DNA from 2 places in the Streptomyces sp. RLA123 genome. Region 2 is predicted to be linked to the other one. Evidence: riboswitches for the same ligand, from Rfam matches in the RefSeq annotation. Region 2 holds a riboswitch; the other holds the start of a gene.

Region 1 (5,573 bases), 4.0 Mb from region 2:
ATATCACTCGGCGTGCCGAGCGTGGCGATCGTTGACGCACCCGGAGTGACTGCCTACCGTCGAGATGGAAAGTCCCGATGGCACGTGCGCGTGCCCTCAGGGGTGCGAAGGGACGGGAGGTCGGCGTGAGAAGCACCGGCGACGGTATGGCCGCTGGCGGCCCGTACCCGATGCGCGCGGCCCTGGCCCGCAACGCGGCCGTGGCCTCCGGCGGGGGCACGGGCGAGGTCTCCGGTCGGGAGCCGGAAGGGTCGGGCGAGAGTGTCGGCTACCGCGGGCCCACGGCCTGCGCGGCGACCGGGATCACCTACCGCCAACTGGACTACTGGGCCCGTACGGGACTCGTGGAGCCCAGCATCCGGCCGGCCTACGGTTCGGGCACCCAGCGGCTGTACAGCTTCAAGGACGTCGTCGTCCTCAAGATCGTCAAGCGGCTGCTCGACACGGGGGTGGCGCTGCAGAACATCCGCACCGCGGTGCAGCACCTGCGCTCCACCAGCCCCGCCGAGCTGGCCCGGATGACCCTGATGAGCGACGGCGCGACCGTCTACGAGTGCACGTCGCCCGACGAGGTCGTGGACCTGCTCCAGGGCGGCCAGGGCATCTTCGGGATCGCGGTGGGCGTCGTGTGGCGGGATGTGGAGAGCGGGCTGTCGCAGCTGCACGGCGAGCGGGTCGACACCGGCGAGACGCTGGTGGGCCGCAACCCCGGCGACGAACTCGCCCGCCGCCGCCATCGCGCGGTCTGACCTGCGGACCGCCGGGCCGGACCGTCGCACCAACCGGCTGCCGTACGGGCGTACGGCGGGTGTCGGTGCCATAGGGCACCATCGGTGACGTGAGAAGCGCGCCGACCATCCTCCATCTGGACATGGACGCGTTCTTCGCTGCCGTCGAGCAGGCCGCGAAGCCGAGTCTGCGGGGGAAGCCGGTCATCGTCGGGGGGCTGGGCCCGCGGGGCGTGGTGGCGACCGCGTCGTACGAGGCCCGTGTGCACGGCGTCCATTCGGCGATGGCGATGGCGTACGCCCGCCGGCTCTGCCCGAACGCGGCGTACCTCGTGCCGCGCTTCGGGGTGTACCGGCAGGTGAGCGACGTCGTCATGGAGATCCTGGCCCGGCTGTCGCCGCTGGTGGAGCCGCTGAGCCTGGACGAGGCGTTCGTGGACCTGGAGGCCGGCGGCATCGCTGACGAGCCACTGCGGGTGGGGGAGCGGCTGCGGGCCGACATCAGGGCGGCCACGGGGCTCGCGGGCTCGGTCGGGCTCGCCGGGTCGAAGCTGCTCGCCAAGATCGCCTCGGAGCAGGCCAAGCCGGACGGCATGGTCGTCATCCAGCCGGGCACCGAGCGCGAACTGCTGGCGCCCATGCCGGTGCGCACACTGCCGGGGGTGGGACCCGCCACGGCCGAGCACCTGCGCAGGGGCGGCATCACCACGGTCGGGGACGTCGTGGAGGCGGGGGAGGCCGAGCTCGTGCGCCTGCTGGGCAGGGCGCACGGCGCGCATGTGCACGGCATGGCCCTGGGGGTGGACGAACGGCCCGTGGTCCCCGACCGCGAGCACAAGTCGATCTCGGTCGAGGACACCTTCGACGTGGACCTCACCGACCGCGTCCGGATCCGGCTGGAGGTGGACCGGATCGCCGACCGCTGCGTACGGAGGCTGCGCGAGGCAGGGCGCTCCGGCCGCACCGTCGTGCTGAAGGTGCGCCGGTACGACTTCACGACGCTCACCCGGTCCGAGACGCTGCGCGCCCCGACCGACGACCCCACGGTGGTTCGGGAGACGGCGGAGCGGCTGCTGGAGGCCGTCGACCTCTCGGGCGGCGTCCGGCTGCTCGGCGTCGGCGTGGCGGGGCTGGCGGATTTCACACAGGAGGACCTCTTCGCCCAGGCGGCCGAGCGTGAGGAGGAGGCCCCCGACGAGGAAGGCGCCGCCGGGGCGGACGCGGGGGCGGATCAGCCCACCGCCGCCGCGGGGACGCCGACCGCCGCGGAACGGCGCTGGACGCCGGGTCAGGACGTCCGGCACGCCGAGTACGGCGCAGGCTGGGTGCAGGGCAGCGGCGTGGGCCGGGTCACCGTGCGTTTCGAGGAGCCCCATTCGGCATTGCCGGGGAGGGTGCGGACCTTCGCGGTGGCCGACCCCGATCTGGAGCCGTCCGAGCCGCTGCCGCTGGTGTTGTCCGCGGGCGGGTGAGGGAGGCGGAAGCGGACGGTCAGCCGTCGCCGGCCAGTTTGCCGAAGTCCCGGTCGGGCGGCGGCTCGTCGTCCGGCCCGGTGACGGCGCTGGGGCCGTTCATCCCGTAGTGGTGGTAGAGCTGCAGCTCCTGCTCCGGGGAGAGATGCCGGCCCACCCCGAAGTCCGGGGCGTCCTTGATCAGTGACTTGTCGAAGGGGACGCGCAGCCCGTCCTCGCCGAACTCGCTCGGTTCCAGCGGAACGAAGGCGTCGCGACTGAACAGGCCGGTGCGCACCGCGGCCCACTCGGGCTCGCCGGTGGCGTCGTCGAGGTACACCTCGTCGACGGTTCCGATCTTCATTCCGTTGCGGTCGAAGGCCCTGCGCCCGATCAGGCTCCGCGGATCGATACCGGTCTGCACGGTCCCTCCAACTGGTCGCGATTACTCCCATTTAGGCACGAAAGGTGTCCGCTGTCACATGACCGTTCAACGAACCCCGCTGGTAGGCTGGCATCGGCTGGCGACCCCATGCGGGAGAGCCCTGGCGGTGCTCAGCACCGGCCGCCGGGCGCCGAAGGAGCAAACCCTCCCCGGAATCTCTCAGGCATCCGTACCGCATGGGTGAGGTCACTCTGGAAAGCAGGAAGGGACGCCCGTCCGTGGCAGCCCGTTCCTCACCGACGGTGAAAGCCGTCCCGCGCGCGGGACGGTGAAACTCTCAGGTTCAGATGACAGAGGGGGAGGCCGTGTCGCGTCAGACCAGGAGGCCTCCGCAGATGACCGCCCACCGCATCCCTCTCGCCGAGCTGGAGCGCGGCATCCCGTTCGAGCAGCGTCACATCGGACCCGATGCCGCCGCGCAGGCGAAGATGCTCGCGCATGTCGGCTACGGTTCGCTGGACGAGCTCACCGCCGCAGCCGTACCGGACACCATCAAGAGCGCCGAGGCCCTCGGCCTCCCGGCCGCCCGCACCGAGCCCGAGGTGCTGTCCGAACTGCGCGCGCTCGCGGACCGCAACCAGGTGCTGCGGCCGATGATCGGCCTGGGGTACCACGGCACCTTCACGCCGCCGGTCATCCTGCGCAATGTCATGGAGAACCCCGCCTGGTACACGGCGTACACCCCGTACCAGCCCGAGATCTCCCAGGGCCGCCTCGAGGCCCTCCTCAACTTCCAGACGGTCGTCGCGGACCTGACCGGTCTGCCGACCTCCGGCGCCTCGCTGCTCGACGAGGGCACCGCGGCCGCCGAGGCGATGGCGCTGGCCCGCCGGGTCGGCAAGGTCAAGCAGGGCGTCTTCCTGATCGACGCCGAGACCTTCCCGCAGACCGTCGCCGTGATCGAGACCCGCGCCGAGCCCACCGGCGTCGAGGTCGTCGTCGCCGACCTCACCGACGGCATCCCCGCCGAGATCGCCGAGCGCGGTGTCTTCGGCATACTCCTGCAGTACCCGGGTGCCTCCGGTGCGGTGCGCGACCTGAAGCCCGTCATCGAGCAGGCCCACGGGCTGGGCGCGATCGTCACCGTCGCCGCCGACCTGCTCGCCCTGACGCTGCTCACCTCCCCGGGCGAGCTCGGCGCCGACATCGCGATCGGCACCACGCAGCGCTTCGGCGTGCCGATGGGCTTCGGCGGTCCGCACGCCGGTTACATGGCGGTCCGCGACGCCCACGCCCGCAGCCTGCCCGGCCGCCTGGTCGGCGTCTCCGTCGACGCCGACGGCGACAAGGCCTACCGCCTGGCGCTGCAGACCCGCGAGCAGCACATCCGTCGCGAGAAGGCCACCAGCAACATCTGCACCGCCCAGGTGCTGCTCGCCGTGATGGCCGGTATGTACGCGGTCTACCACGGCCCGGACGGCCTGGCGCAGATCGCCCGCCGCACCCACCGCTATGCCGCCGTCCTCGCCGGGGGCCTGCGCGCCGGCGGCGTCGAGGTGACCACCGGTGCCTTCTTCGACACCGTCACCGCCCGCGTGCCGGGCCGCGCCGCCGAGGTCGTGTCCGCCGCCCGTGAGGCCGGTGTGAACCTGCGCAAGGTCGACGCCGACCTGGTGAGCATCGCCTGCGACGAGACCACCGGCCGTGCCGACCTGGCCGCCGTCTGGGCCGCCTTCGGTGTCACCGGCGACAACGCCGACATCGAGGCGCTGGACGCAGCCACCGAGGACGCGCTGCCCGCGGGGCTGCTGCGCGACGTGGACTACCTGACCCACCCGGTCTTCCACCAGCACCGCTCGGAGACCGCGATGCTGCGCTACCTGCGCCGCCTCGCCGACCGCGACTACGCGCTGGACCGCGGCATGATCCCGCTCGGTTCCTGCACGATGAAGCTGAACGCGACCACCGAGATGGAGCCGGTCACCTGGCCCGAGTTCGGCCAGCTGCACCCCTTCGCGCCCGCCGAGCAGGCCGAGGGCTACCTCACGCTCATCCGTGAGCTGGAGGAGCGTCTCGCCGAGGTCACCGGCTACGACAAGGTCAGCCTTCAGCCCAACGCCGGTTCCCAGGGCGAACTGGCCGGTCTGCTCGCCGTCCGCGCGTACCACCGTGCCAACGGCGACACCCAGCGCACGATCTGCCTCATCCCGTCCTCCGCGCACGGCACGAACGCCGCCAGCGCCGTGATGGCCGGCATGAAGGTCGTCGTCGTCAAGACCGCCGGCGACGGCGAGGTCGACGTCGAGGACCTGCGGGCCAAGATCGAGCAGTACCGCGACGAACTCGCCGTGCTCATGGTCACCTACCCGTCCACGCACGGTGTCTTCGAGGAGCACATCGCCGACATCTGCGCGACGGTCCACGACGCCGGCGGCCAGGTCTACGTCGACGGTGCCAACCTCAACGCCCTGGTCGGCCTGGCCAAGCCCGGTCACTTCGGCGGCGATGTCTCGCACCTGAACCTGCACAAGACCTTCTGCATCCCGCACGGCGGCGGCGGTCCCGGCGTCGGCCCGGTCGCGGTCCGCGCGCACCTCGCGCCGTACCTGCCGAACCACCCGCTGCAGCCCGCGGCCGGTCCGGAGACCGGCGTGGGCCCGATCTCGGCGGCCCCGTGGGGCTCGGCCGGCATCCTGCCGATCTCCTGGGCGTACGTGCGGCTGATGGGCGGCGAGGGCCTCAAGCGCGCCACCCAGGTCGCGGTGCTCGGCGCCAACTACATCGCCAAGCGTCTGGAGCCGCACTACCCGGTGCTCTACACCGGCCCCGGCGGGCTGGTCGCGCACGAGTGCATCATCGATCTGCGCGAACTGACCAAGGAGACGGGCGTCACCGTCGACGACGTCGCCAAGCGCCTGATCGACTACGGCTTCCACGCTCCGACGATGTCGTTCCCGGTCGCCGGGACGCTGATGATCGAGCCGACGGAGAGCGAGAACCTCGCGGAGC
Region 2 (5,573 bases):
GGTGGGCCTGCTGGGACAACAGGGCGTAGTACTGCGGGATCTGGAGCGCGGGCTCGGCTATCCGCAACGGCCCCGCGGGGGCCTGGTCCAGGCCGAGACCGATCCGGCGCAGGTCGAGCCAGGGGACGCCGACCCCGCCGCCGGGGGCGTGCGGGTTGAGCCACAGGCCCCAGCGGTCCGGGAAGAGCGAGGCGGCGATCTCCCGGCCGGACACGACCTCGTGGGCGCGGCTCCAGCCGCTGGCGGCCAGTTCGCGCGAGGAGGTCACACAGGGGGCGTAACCGAAGCCGCCCACCTCCATGTTGCCGTACTGCGCGTCCGCGCCGCCGGGCGTGCCCTGCCACAGCAGCATCCAGACCTCGCCGTCGGCGAGGGAGCGCAGCAGCGTCTCGTACGCGTCGAACCTACCGGGCGTCACCTGCCGCAGCGCATGCTCCAGCCCACCGTCCCCTCCCGCGCCCGCGCCCACGTGACCCGCCCTTCCGCCTCTGCGTCGTCTGCTGCCTCGCCTGCCGGACCAAGGTTATGCGCCGGTGCCGACAAAGAAGGGTCGCACGCGCTCGACCATCCAGTCCCCCACGGGGTCCTGTGCGACGTCGAGGAGGACGAGATTGACCTGCCACGGCACCTGGACGGCGCCGAGCGCGCGCCCGAGCGCGGTCATCGCGGCGACCCGGTCCTCCTCCTGCCAGCGGTCGAGCTCGACGCCGATGAAGAGCGCGGCCGGGTCCCCCTCGACGCTGGCCAGGGCCCGACGCGCGGTGAGGACGACCGGGGTGACCGCGAACTCGCCCGCGGCGGCGGCCAGGAACTCCACCGGCTCGTCGTCCGGCGAGGGCTCCCACAGCCGCACCCGGGCGCCGGTCGGCGTGCCGGGCTCACGGCCGGTGCGGCACAGTTCCATGACGGCCGGCGGCGGCAGCGGAATCCCCACCGCGCCCCCGGGGTTGACGGCGATCCCCACCTGCGGCGGCAGTCCGCGGGCGAACTCCCGGGCCGGGGCGACGGCGAAGTCCATGCCCTGCGCGGCATGGAGGAACTGCTGCTCGGAACTGAACACCGGGACGAAGGCGCCCCCGCCGAGCTCGATGGTGGGCAGGTCCAGATCGGAGTTGGCCTGGCTGCCGCCGGCCGGGAGCGGGATCCACAACTCCGAGCGGCCGAGCACCTCCAGGACCCGGGCGGTCGCGCCGGGATCGCCGAGGGCCGCGGTGAGGACTTCCTCAAGTTCGTTGGCGGGCCAGGTGCCGGCGGCCGGTCCGGCGGCGAACGCCGGGGCGAATCCGTCGGGTATCCGCTGCCCAGGGATGTTCACTGCGTCTCGCCTCGCAATATCCGGTCGTGGTGCCCTCTCCCAAAACCCTATCCGCAGGCGGGCCGCACGGACCCCTCCGGGCCTGGAACCGTCACACTCTGCGACCGTCCGGTTGCGAGGGGTCATGACTTCTCACAAGGTGGGGCAGGCAAGTACAAAACCCTCACTTGGGAGATTCCTCAATATGCGCATCACCAGGACCACCTCCGCCCTCATAGCGGCCGCCGTCTGCGGCTCGCTGACGATGGGCCTCACCGGCGGTGTCGCGAGTGCCCACGCCCCGGTCCGGATCTCGGCCGTTCACCTGGCGGCTGCCGCCGACGCGGCGGAGACCGGCCGTGCCGAGCTCATCGCCAAGCTGGGTGACACGCTGTCGATCGGCGCGAAGCTCACTCAGGAGGCCCAGGCCCAGGCTCCCGACTCCGCGAAGCTCGATGAGCTCCGCCAGGGCCTGGAGGAGGCGACCCAGCAGTTGTCCACGGTCGTCGACCAGTCCGCCTCCCCGGCCGACCCGTCGCAGACCGACCAGTCCGGCGCCGACCCGGCGGCCGGGTTCCCGGCCGACCCCACTGCCGACCCGCAGTCCGCCGACGTCGCGGAGCCCGCCGACGGCGCCGAGCGCGCGGCGGACGCCGTGTCCGACGTCCAGAAGCAGCTCGACAAGCTGGTGGCCGACGTCGCCACGCTGCTGAAGGCGGTCCTGGCCAAGGACCTCGCGGGGGTGACCGCCGGCGTGACCACCGTCGTCGGCGACCTGCAGGCGCTTTTGCTGTCCGTGCCGAAGCTGCTGACCGGTGCGCTCCCCCTTCCCATCCCCCTGCCGCTGGAGGACGGGTCGGCGCAGGACCCGCAGGCTCCCGACGTCCTGGCGCCCCAGGACCAGGCTGCGAACCCGCAGGCTCCCGACGTCCTGGCGCCCCAGGACCAGGCTGCAAACCCGCAGGCTCCCCAGATGCCCGTGGCCCCTGCCCCGCAGGTCCAGTAGTCCGGGCAGTCACCGCACCACCGTGGCGGCCCGGCCGCTCAGCCGTCGAAGTCGATGGCCTCGAGCCGCCGGGCCGCTTCGCGGTCCAGCAGCACCGCCGAGGTGCACGCGGCCGGCAGCCGGCCCTTTTCCGCCGCGCGCAGCAGCCGCCGCGAGGCCCGCTGGTGCCGGGCCATGGCGTACGCAGACACCCCCCGCCCCCGCACGCGCTGCCCGTCCAGGGCGGCCTCCACGGGCACGTCGAGCAGCACCAGGTGCATCCCCCGGCCGCGGCGCCGGGCCTCCCGGCCGACCCAGGCCCGTACCCACGGCAGGGTGCCGCAGTCGTGCAGGGCGACACCGGCCCCGGAACGCAGGGCCCGCCACAGCCCCACGTAGTGGGCCAGCCGCACCAGGGGGCGGTAGGCGGCGTACGGCAGCAGGCGCGGCATCCGGGTCTGCCAGCGCTCGCGCACGTCCTGGGAGTCGATCAGCCAGGCGTCACCGGACACGCGGCGCATCAGCGTGCTCTTGCCGCCGCCGGGGAGCCCGGAGACGATCAGGATGTCGCCGGCCGGGTAGCGCAGCCGCCGTACCCGGGCCTGGCCCGCCCGCAGGTCGACCAGCCTGCGCGGGCGCACGGAGTGCCCGGCGCGGACCGCGCCGCGGGGAGGGACCGCCGGCCGGACGGCCACCGGACGGGGAGCGGCCGGTGCCCCGGCCGTCGCATACGCACTCTGCCACCGCACAGTCGCCCTCCCGGTATGACTTTCAAGAAATGGTAAATCCTCGGTATGCGTCTACCCAGGGAAGCAACGCGGTGACGACACGATCGGGACCCGACCGGGACATCGGGGACACGGCCGAGACAAGGCGGAGCGGCCGTGCAATGATGGCGACCTCAATCACATATCGGCCGTTCGAGGCCGCGCGGGAGAGTTCCCCGCTCCCGCCGTGGCGGGCGGGGCGCCGAAGGAGCAAGTCCTCCCTTGAATCTCTCAGGCACAGATACCGCGCGTCCGAGGCACATCTGAAAAGCGGGCGAGCCCTCCCGGTCCGGGGCGGCCGCCCCACCCAAGGTGCAAACCGGGGCTCCTCCGCACGGAGGGTCCAGGTGAACCTCTCAGGTTCCGATGACAGATGGGGAGGGCAAGCCCCCCTCCTGTCATCGCCCGACCTGTCTTTCCATGTCCTTGGGAGCCCGCCCGATGAGTGAACCCCGCCGTACCGCGCTGGACGCCCTGCACCGGTCCCTCGGTGCCACCATGACCGACTTCGCGGGCTGGGACATGCCGCTGCGGTACGCCAGCGAGCGCGACGAGCACACCGCCGTACGGACCCGGGCCGGTCTCTTCGACCTGTCCCACATGGGCGAGATCACGGTCACCGGCCCCGCCGCGGGCGAGGCCCTGGACCACGCGCTGGTCGGCCACATCTCCGCGCTGGCCGTCGGCCGCGCGCGCTACACGATGATCTGTTCGCCCGACGGCGGCATCCTGGACGACCTGATCGTCTACCGCCTCGGTGACCAGGAGTACATGGTCGTCGCCAACGCCTCCAACGCGCAGGTGGTCCTGGACGCCGTGACCGAGCGCGCGGCCGGCTTCGACGCCGCCGTGCGCGACGACCGGGACGCCTACGCGCTGATCGCCGTCCAGGGACCGCAGTCCCCCGGCATCCTGAAGTCGCTGACCGACGCCGACCTCGACGGCCTGAAGTACTACGCCGGGCTGCCCGGCACGGTCGCCGGCGTCTCCGCGCTGATCGCCCGCACGGGGTACACCGGAGAGGACGGCTTCGAGCTGTTCGTCGACCCGGCCGACGCCGAGAAGCTGTGGCAGGCGCTGACCGACGCGGGTGTGGACGCCGGCCTGGTGCCGTGCGGCCTGTCCTGCCGGGACACGCTGCGCCTGGAAGCGGGCATGCCGCTGTACGGGAACGAACTGACCACCGCCCTCACCCCGTTCGACGCCGGCCTCGGCCGGGTCGTGAAGTTCGACAAGCCCGGTGACTTCGTCGGCCGGCAGGCGCTGGCCGCCGCCGCGGAGCGCGCCGCGGCCGAGCCGCCGCGCAAGCTGGTCGGCCTGGTCGCCGAGGGCCGCCGGGTCCCGCGGGCGGGCTACCCGGTGGTGGCCGGCGGCGCCGTGATCGGTGAGGTCACCTCGGGCGCCCCGTCCCCGACCCTGGGCAAGCCGATCGCCATGGCGTACGTGGACGCCGCGCACGCCGCGCCGGGCACCTCCGGTGTGGGCGTGGACATCCGCGGTACGCATGAGCCGTACGAGGTGGTGGCCCTGCCGTTCTACAAGCGGCAGCGCTGAGGTTCCCGCCCGCACACCGGGCACAGCCGTCCCACCTGTCAAGACAGCCGTTCATCAGCACATTCCGTCATCCAGGAGAATTCACGTCATGAGCAACCCCCAGCAGCTGCGCTACAGCAAGGAGCACGAGTGGCTGTCGGCCGCGGACGCGGACGGCGTGTCCTCGGTGGGCATCACCGAGCACGCGGCGAACGCCCTCGGCGACGTCGTCTACGTCCAGCTCCCGGCGGTCGGCGACTCGGTGTCCGCGGGCGAGACCTGCGGCGAGCTGGAGTCGACCAAGTCGGTCAGCGACCTGTACTCCCCCGTCTCCGGTGAGGTCACCGAGGTCAACGAGGACGTCGTCAACGACCCCTCCCTGGTGAACTCGGCCTCCTTCGAGGGCGGCTGGCTGTTCAAGGTGAAGGTGTCCGAGGAGCCCGCCGACCTGCTCTCGGCGGACGAGTACACCGCCTTCACCGGCAGCTGACGCCGCCGCGGCGCCCCCGCCGCCCCGACCTGCCCACCCCGACCTCCGGACGGATGACCCCCCAGATGTCGCTTCTCAACAGCTCCCTGCACGAGCTCGACCCCGACGTCGCCGCAGCCGTCGACGCCGAACTGCACCGCCAGCAGTCCACCCTGGAGATGATCGCCTCGGAGAACTTCGCTCCGGTCGCGGTCCTCCAGGCCCAGGGCTCGGTGCTGACCAACAAGTACGCCGAGGGCTACCCCGGCCGCCGTTACTACGGCGGCTGCGAGCATGTCGACGTCGTCGAGCAGCTCGCCATCGACCGGGTCAAGGCGCTGTTCGGCGCCGAGCACGCCAACGTCCAGCCGCACTCGGGCGCGCAGGCCAACGCCGCCGCGATGTTCGCGCTGCTGAACCCCGGCGACACGATCCTGGGCCTGAACCTCGCCCACGGCGGGCACCTGACCCACGGCATGAAGATCAACTTCTCCGGCAAGCTCTACAACGTGGTCGCCTACCACG

What was found. A riboswitch is a leader RNA that binds a small molecule or an ion and turns the genes downstream of it on or off. The one in region 2 is predicted to bind glycine.
Region 1: another riboswitch for glycine. It lies ahead of gcvP (aminomethyl-transferring glycine dehydrogenase); the one in region 2 lies ahead of gcvT (glycine cleavage system aminomethyltransferase GcvT).

The regions. Positions count from the first base shown of each region.
Region 1 covers NZ_JBWDOR010000003.1:6,714,152-6,719,724, forward strand. The annotation lists gene RV983_RS30690 (MerR family transcriptional regulator) at 171-749, shown strand; gene RV983_RS30695 (DNA polymerase IV) at 839-2,200, shown strand; gene RV983_RS30700 (PRC-barrel domain-containing protein) at 2,220-2,603, opposite strand; glycine riboswitch at 2,705-2,809, shown strand; gene gcvP (aminomethyl-transferring glycine dehydrogenase) at 2,960-5,573, shown strand, end outside.
Region 2 covers NZ_JBWDOR010000003.1:2,694,259-2,699,831, forward strand. The annotation lists gene RV983_RS12020 (enhanced serine sensitivity protein SseB C-terminal domain-containing protein) at 1-469, opposite strand, end outside; gene RV983_RS12025 (enhanced serine sensitivity protein SseB) at 524-1,294, opposite strand; gene RV983_RS12030 (hypothetical protein) at 1,500-2,300, shown strand; gene RV983_RS12035 (AAA family ATPase) at 2,339-3,028, opposite strand; glycine riboswitch at 3,201-3,303, shown strand; glycine riboswitch at 3,305-3,429, shown strand; gene gcvT (glycine cleavage system aminomethyltransferase GcvT) at 3,488-4,600, shown strand; gene gcvH (glycine cleavage system protein GcvH) at 4,689-5,069, shown strand; gene glyA (serine hydroxymethyltransferase) at 5,135-5,573, shown strand, end outside.